Regions from separate parts of the Pseudoduganella aquatica genome, predicted to be linked through region 1. Evidence: predicted binding sites of a transcription regulator. Region 1 holds the regulator's gene; the other holds the start of a gene.
The links. Region 1 encodes sigma-54, which starts transcription at its own class of promoters, with help from an activator protein. Its sites were predicted from a motif close to TGGCANGNAANCTGCTTT; they were not measured.
Positions count from the first base shown of each region.

Region 2: KT882_RS05940 (beta-propeller fold lactonase family protein) is a predicted target of sigma-54. The motif match lies at 2,011-2,028, and genes of this name have one in related genera.

Region 1 covers NZ_CP086370.1:1,001,524-1,004,758, reverse strand. The annotation lists gene KT882_RS04455 (enoyl-CoA hydratase/isomerase family protein) at 1-97, opposite strand, end outside; gene hpf (ribosome hibernation-promoting factor, HPF/YfiA family) at 193-549, opposite strand; gene KT882_RS04445 (RNA polymerase factor sigma-54) at 619-2,103, opposite strand; gene lptB (LPS export ABC transporter ATP-binding protein) at 2,119-2,880, opposite strand; gene lptA (lipopolysaccharide transport periplasmic protein LptA) at 2,883-3,235, opposite strand, start outside.
Region 2 covers NZ_CP086370.1:1,361,238-1,364,472, reverse strand. The annotation lists gene adh (aldehyde dehydrogenase) at 1-851, opposite strand, end outside; gene KT882_RS05940 (beta-propeller fold lactonase family protein) at 1,004-1,975, opposite strand; gene KT882_RS05935 (TonB-dependent receptor family protein) at 2,129-3,235, shown strand, end outside.

The DNA of each region.
Region 1 (3,235 bases):
GCACCATGTCGAGGGAGAGGGAGTTGAGCGCCTTGGGGCGGTCGAGGGTGATGATGCCGGCGCCGTTGGCAACCTGGGTGATGACGTGCTCGCTCATGGCTGATTGTCTCTATGATTGTTAGACAGCCATTTTAGCGCGGGCGCAAAAAAGGGCGCCAGATGCGCCCTTTGTTGGGAGTGCCGGTGACCGTCTTATGCGGTGGCGGCTGGCTCGTAGGTGTCCGGGAGATGCTTGATGGCGTCGTGGCCATGCTCCTGCACTTTGGCCTTGTACTTCATGACTTGGCGGTCCAGTTTGTCGATCAGCGTATCGATGGCAGCATACAGGTCTTGCGACAGGCTTTCCACGTACACAGTCTTGCCGGACATGCGCAGGTTGATCTCGGCTTTTTGCCTTTTGTCTTTCTCGGTGAGGTTATCTACAGTCAGGATGACAGCAATATCAATAACTTGATCGAAATGGCGCTTTACCCGTTCCAGCTTGTTCTGCACGTATTCACGGATGGCGGGGGTCACTTCGAGATGATGTCCACTGATGGTGAGATTCATACACACTCCTAAAGATAAGGGCTCATGCGCTATCGAATGTTATTTGAGCGCAGGGGAACCCAAGTAAAACTACAAAGCTTTACGCAGACTTACCGGAGGGATTTTCAAGGCTTCGCGATATTTGGCAACAGTCCGTCGCGCAATTACCATGCCCTGTTCTCCCAGCATGTCCGCAATCTTACTGTCGGATAAAGGATTTTTCGGGTCTTCTGCTCCTGTCAGTTGCACTATCAGCGCCCGTATCGCCGTCGAGGATGCTTCTCCTCCTGCTTCGGTGGCGACGTGGCTGCCAAAGAAATATTTCAACTCAAACATCCCATGCGGAGTCAGCATGTATTTCTGAGTTGTTACCCGAGAAATAGTGCTCTCGTGTAGTCCCAGTGTATCAGCAATTTCACGCAACACAAGGGGTCTCATGGCAACCGCGCCATGGCTGAAAAAGTTCTTTTGTCTTTCTACTATCGCTTGCGCCACGCGCAGTATCGTGTCGAAACGCTGGCGCATATTCTTGATCAGCCACTTGGCTTCCTGCAGCTGCGCGCCCATGGCCGACTCGCCTTTTCCCTGCTTGAGCATGTTGGCGTACAGCGCGTTCACGCGCAGGCGCGGCATCACGTCGTTGTTCAAGGAGACCTGCCAGCCATTGCGCGCCTTCTTCACGATCACGTCCGGCACCACGTAGTCGGACACGTCGGAAGCGAACTCGGCGCCCGGGTGCGGGTTGCACTGGCGGATCACCGCTTGCGCTTCGCGCAGGTCCTCGTCGTCGCAATCGAGGGCTTTTTTCAGCTTGTTGAATTCGCGCTGCGCGAACCAGGCCAGGTGCTTTTCCACGATGCAGATGGCCATGCGTCGCGTGACCAGCGGCACGCCGGGCATGCGCTTGATCTGCAGCGCCAGGCACTCGGAGGCGCTGCGCGCGCCCACGCCGATGGGGTCGAAACTTTGCAGCAGGGTCAGCGCCGTTTGCAGCTCCTCCAGCTCCACGTCCGCCTCTTCCGGCAGGCGCGCATGGATCTCTTCCAGCGGCTCTTCCAGGTAGCCGTTCTCGTCCAGCGCGTCGATGATCAGCTCCATCAGCACGCGGTCGCGCGGCTGCTGCACGGTCACGCGCATCTGCTCCATCAGGTGCTCGCGCAAGGTGCAGTGGCTCGCTTCGAGCTGCGGGCGCGAGTCCTCGTCGTCCGGCGCCTTGCTGCGGCCGGCGTCGCTCCAGTCGGTGTCGGCCTCGGCGCCGCTGGCGCTGTCGCCACCGGCGCCGTCGAAGGGGTCGCCCTCGCCGGCCGGCGCGCTGTCCTGCGCCGGCGCGCCCACGTCGGCCGGCGACGCGTCGGCGCCGTCGGACTGGGTCTGGTTGATGGCGCCGTCGCCGAGCAGGCGCAGCGAGCGGTCCAGCGGATCATCCAGGCGCTCCAGCAGCGGGTTCTCGCCCAGCAGCTGTTCCAGTTCCTGGTGCAGCTCCAGCGTGGACAGCTGCAGCAATCGGATCGACTGCTGCAGTTGCGGCGTCAGCGCCAGGTGCTGAGAGGTGCGGAGTTGCAGTGACTGTTTCATGGGCTGGTTCAGGAATTACATGCGGAAGTGTTCGCCCAGGTAGACGCGCCGCACCGATTCATCGGCGATGATGTCGTCCGGACGGCCGGACGCCAGCACGCTGCCCTGGTTAATGATGTAGGCGCGGTCGCAAATGCCCAGCGTCTCGCGCACGTTATGGTCGGTGATCAGCACGCCGATGCCGCGCTCCTTGAGGAAGCGCACGATGCGCTGGATCTCGATCACGGCGATCGGATCGACGCCCGCGAATGGCTCGTCCAGCAGCACGAAGCGCGGGTTGGTGGCCAGCGCGCGCGCAATCTCCACCCGGCGGCGCTCGCCGCCCGACAGCGACAGCGCGGCGTTCTCGCGCAGCTTCTCGATCTGCAGGTCGGCCAGCAGGCGGTCCAGGCGCTCATTGATCTCCTGCTTGGTCAGCGCCTTGCCGTTGACCTTCTGGATCTCCAGCACGGCGCGGATATTCTCCTCCACCGTCAGCTTGCGGAACACCGAAGCCTCCTGCGGCAGGTAGGACAGGCCCAGGGTGGCGCGCTGGTGGATGGGCATGCTCGACACGTCCACGCCGGCGATGTCGATGCTGCCCGCGTCGGACGGCACCAGGCCCACGATCATGTAGAAGGAGGTGGTCTTGCCGGCGCCGTTAGGCCCCAGCAGGCCCACCACTTCGCCGCATTCCACCTGCAGCGACACGTCGTGCACCACCTGGCGCTTGCCGTAGGACTTCTGCAGTCCGCGCACCACCAGGGTGCTGGTGCAGCTTTGCATTGCTTCAGCCATGGTTATTTCCCCGCTGGCGGTTGCTGGACCGGCGCCGCCGGCGCAGCAGGAGCGGCCGGGGCAGCCGGCTTGGGCGTGGACGGCTGGATCACCATGGTGCCGCGGCCGCCGCCGGTCTTGCCTTCGCCGCTGGCGGTATTGCGCACGCTGAACTGCTCGCGCCGGCTGTCGTAGGAGATGAACTCGCCCGACACTTCGTCGCTCGGCTTGCTGCCTTCCAGGCGGCGCACCTTGGCGCGCACGAACAGCTTCACCAGTTCGTTCTTGCCGTCGTATTCGATGCGCTCGGCTTCACCTTCCATCCACTGCTCGCCTTCGCCGTCGCGCTTTTGGCGGAAGGTGGTCGGCTTGCCTC
Region 2 (3,235 bases), 360 kb from region 1:
TCGAAAAACTCGTCATCGGCCGCCATCACGTCTTCGAAGAAGATATTGGGCGACTTGCCGCCCAGTTCCAGCGTGACCGGAATCAGGTTCTGCGCGGCATACTGCATGATCAGGCGGCCGGTGCCGGTTTCGCCGGTGAAGGCGATCTTGGCGATGCGCTTGTTCGAGGCCAGCGGCTTGCCCGCCTCCAGGCCGAAGCCGTTGACAATATTAAGCACGCCCGGCGGCAGCAGGTCGCCGATCAGCTCCACCAGCACCATGATGGAAGCAGGCGTTTGCTCGGCCGGTTTCAGCACTACGCAGTTGCCGGCCGCCAGCGCGGGCGCCAGCTTCCATACCGCCATCAGGATGGGGAAGTTCCACGGAATGATCTGGCCGACCACGCCCAGCGGCTCGTGGAAGTGGTAGGCGTAGGTGCTGTCGTCGATCTGCGCGACCGAGCCTTCCTGGGCGCGGATGCAGCCGGCGAAATAGCGGAAATGGTCGATCGCCAGCGGAATGTCCGCCGCCATGGTTTCGCGGATAGGCTTGCCGTTGTCTATGGTTTCCGCCGTGGCGATCAGCTGCAGGTTCTGCTCCATGCGGTCGGCGATCTTGTTCAGGATGTTGGCGCGCTCGGTCTGCGAGGTCTTGCCCCACGCTTCCTTCGCTGCGTGCGCCGCATCCAGCGCGATTTCCACGTCTTCCGCCGTGGAGCGCGCAATCTCGCAGAACGGCAGGCCGGTGATCGGCGTGAGGTTGGCGAAGTACTCGCCCTTTACCGGCGCGACGAACTTGCCGCCGATGTAGTTGTCATAGCGTTGCTTGAAAGGGTTGGCGACACCCAGTTTGTTGATATCGGCGAGATTCATGTCATCCTCTTTCTTCAGTGTTGGTTGGACTTGCACCCTCTATTTCGCAAACACCGTGCCAGCCCTCCGCGCCGCGAAAACCGCGCTGCCGCCGCCGCAATCTGTTCCAAAGTTGAACAGGTGTTGCATGGCCGCTGTGGCAAGTGTCACGCTCAGGGGATGGCCACGCCCCAGGGCAATTCGCCCACCGCGATGTCGGCCACCTTGCGCGCGCTGGCCGTGTCGATGACGGAGACGCTGTTGGAGCGTCCGTTGGCCACATACAGCTTGGCGCCGTCCGGCGTGAGCGCCATATTCCAGGGCCGCTTGCCCACGGCCACGGTCGCGCTGACGATATGGCTGGCGGTATCGATCAGCATCACCGTGCCGTCCGCGCCGTTGGACACATAGACTTGCTTGCCGCTCGGGTGCACGGCGATGCCGTTGGCGTTGCGCCCAGCCGGTATCCTGGCCAGCGTGCTGCGCGTGGCGGTGTCGATCACGTACACCGTGTTGACCAACTCACAGGCGATATAGGCCCTGCTGCCGTCCGGCGAAAAGCCGATGCCGCGAGGGCGCAGGCCCACGGCCACAGCCCCGGTCTGGCGCCGCTGCGCCACGTCGATCACGTCCACCTGCTCGGCTTCCTCCGCGCTGACATAGAGCCAGCGCCCATCCGGACTGAACACAGCGTGCTCGGGATTGCGGCCCTGGACCGGTATGTCGGCCAGCCGCGCGCCGCTGCGGGCATCCACCAGCGTGACGCTGTTACTCTCCTCGACCGCGACGGCGGCGTAGCGGCCATCGGCCGACACGCCCACGCCTTCCGGCGATCTGCCCAGCGCCAGCGCTGCGGGCGCTGAACCGCCTGCGCTATCGAGCATCAGCAGCTGGCTGCTGGCGGCGTCCGTCACGAACAGCCGCGTGCCGCCGGCCAGCGCAACAGCGGCAATGCCGCGCGGCCTTTTGCCCGCCTGAAGGCTGCGCAGCACCGTGTCGGTGGCGGTATCGACCACGCTCACCGTGCCGGACTTCTCGTTCGGCACATAAGCCAGCGCGGCCGCCTGGACGCAGGGTTGCACAGCCAGCAGCAGGGAAAGGCTTGCAAGCACGCCGGCGGCGCGGGGACAATAGGATTTTTTCATGGCGGCACCTTTAAGGTCAGTGAGGATCGCAAGGCGATGCAAACGCCATGCCACGCGCACAGGAAAAGCGATGGCAGGTATATTGCTTACGGGTTGAAGCAGACTTGCCGGCCCCCGCCAGGCAGGCGCGGAACTCAACCAAGGAGATTCAACATGCAGCACCGATTTCATTTAAACGCCGTCGCAGCCCTGTTCGTGGCGGGCGCCGCGCAGCAAGCGGCGGCAGCCACCGGCGAAGCGCCGGTCGTCATCGTCAGCGGCAGCCGCGTGGAGCACAGCAGCATGGACTTCCCGGCCGCCATCGACGTGGTGGACGCCGAACGCATCCGCGACAGCCAGATGCGCGTGAACGCATCCGAATCGCTGGCCTCCGTGCCCGGCCTGGTGGCGCAAAACCGCCAGAACTACGCGCAGGATTTGCAGATCTCCTCGCGCGGCTTCGGCGCACGCTCGGCCTTCGGCGTACGCGGCGTGAAACTGATCGCCGACGGCATCCCGGCCAGCATGCCGGACGGCCAGGGCCAGGCCGCCACCTTCAACCTCGACATGGCCGAGCGCCTGGAAGTGCTGCGCGGCCCCTTCTCCGCCGTCTACGGCAACCATGCCGGCGGCGTGGTGCAGCTGTTCACCCGCGACGGCGAAGGCCCTCCCACGCTGGAAACCAGCCTGTCCGCCGGCAGCGACGGCGCACGCAAAGTGGATGTCAACGCACAGGGCAAGGCGGGCAATGTGGGCTACGTGCTGGACGCGTCGCGCTTCGACACGGACGGCTACCGCGACCACAGCGCCGCACGGCGCGACCAGGCCTACGCCAAGCTCACGCTGGCGCCCGGCGCAGGCGGCAAGCTGACCATCACCGCGAGCGCCCTGCGCCAGGACAATACGCAGGATCCGCTGGGCGTCACCTGGGCCACCTGGCGGCGCGACCCGCGCGCCGGCGAAATAGACACCAGCGACACGGCCGCAATCAAGCGCACCTTCGCGGAACGCTACAACACCCGCAAAAGCATAGACCACCAGCAGATAGGCGCGGCGTGGGAACAGCAGCTCGGCGGTATCGCGGGCGGCGACAGCGGCAAGCTGCGCGTCACCGCTTATGGCGGGAACCGCCAGGTCATCCAGTACCAGGCCTTCTCGCGCGCCTTCCAGGCGCCGGCCAGCCATTCGGGCGGCGTGGTCGATTTCGACCGCGACTTCAGCGGCATCGACGTCAGTTGGGTGGATGTGCGCGCCCTGGCCGGGGGCAAGCTGACTTCCACC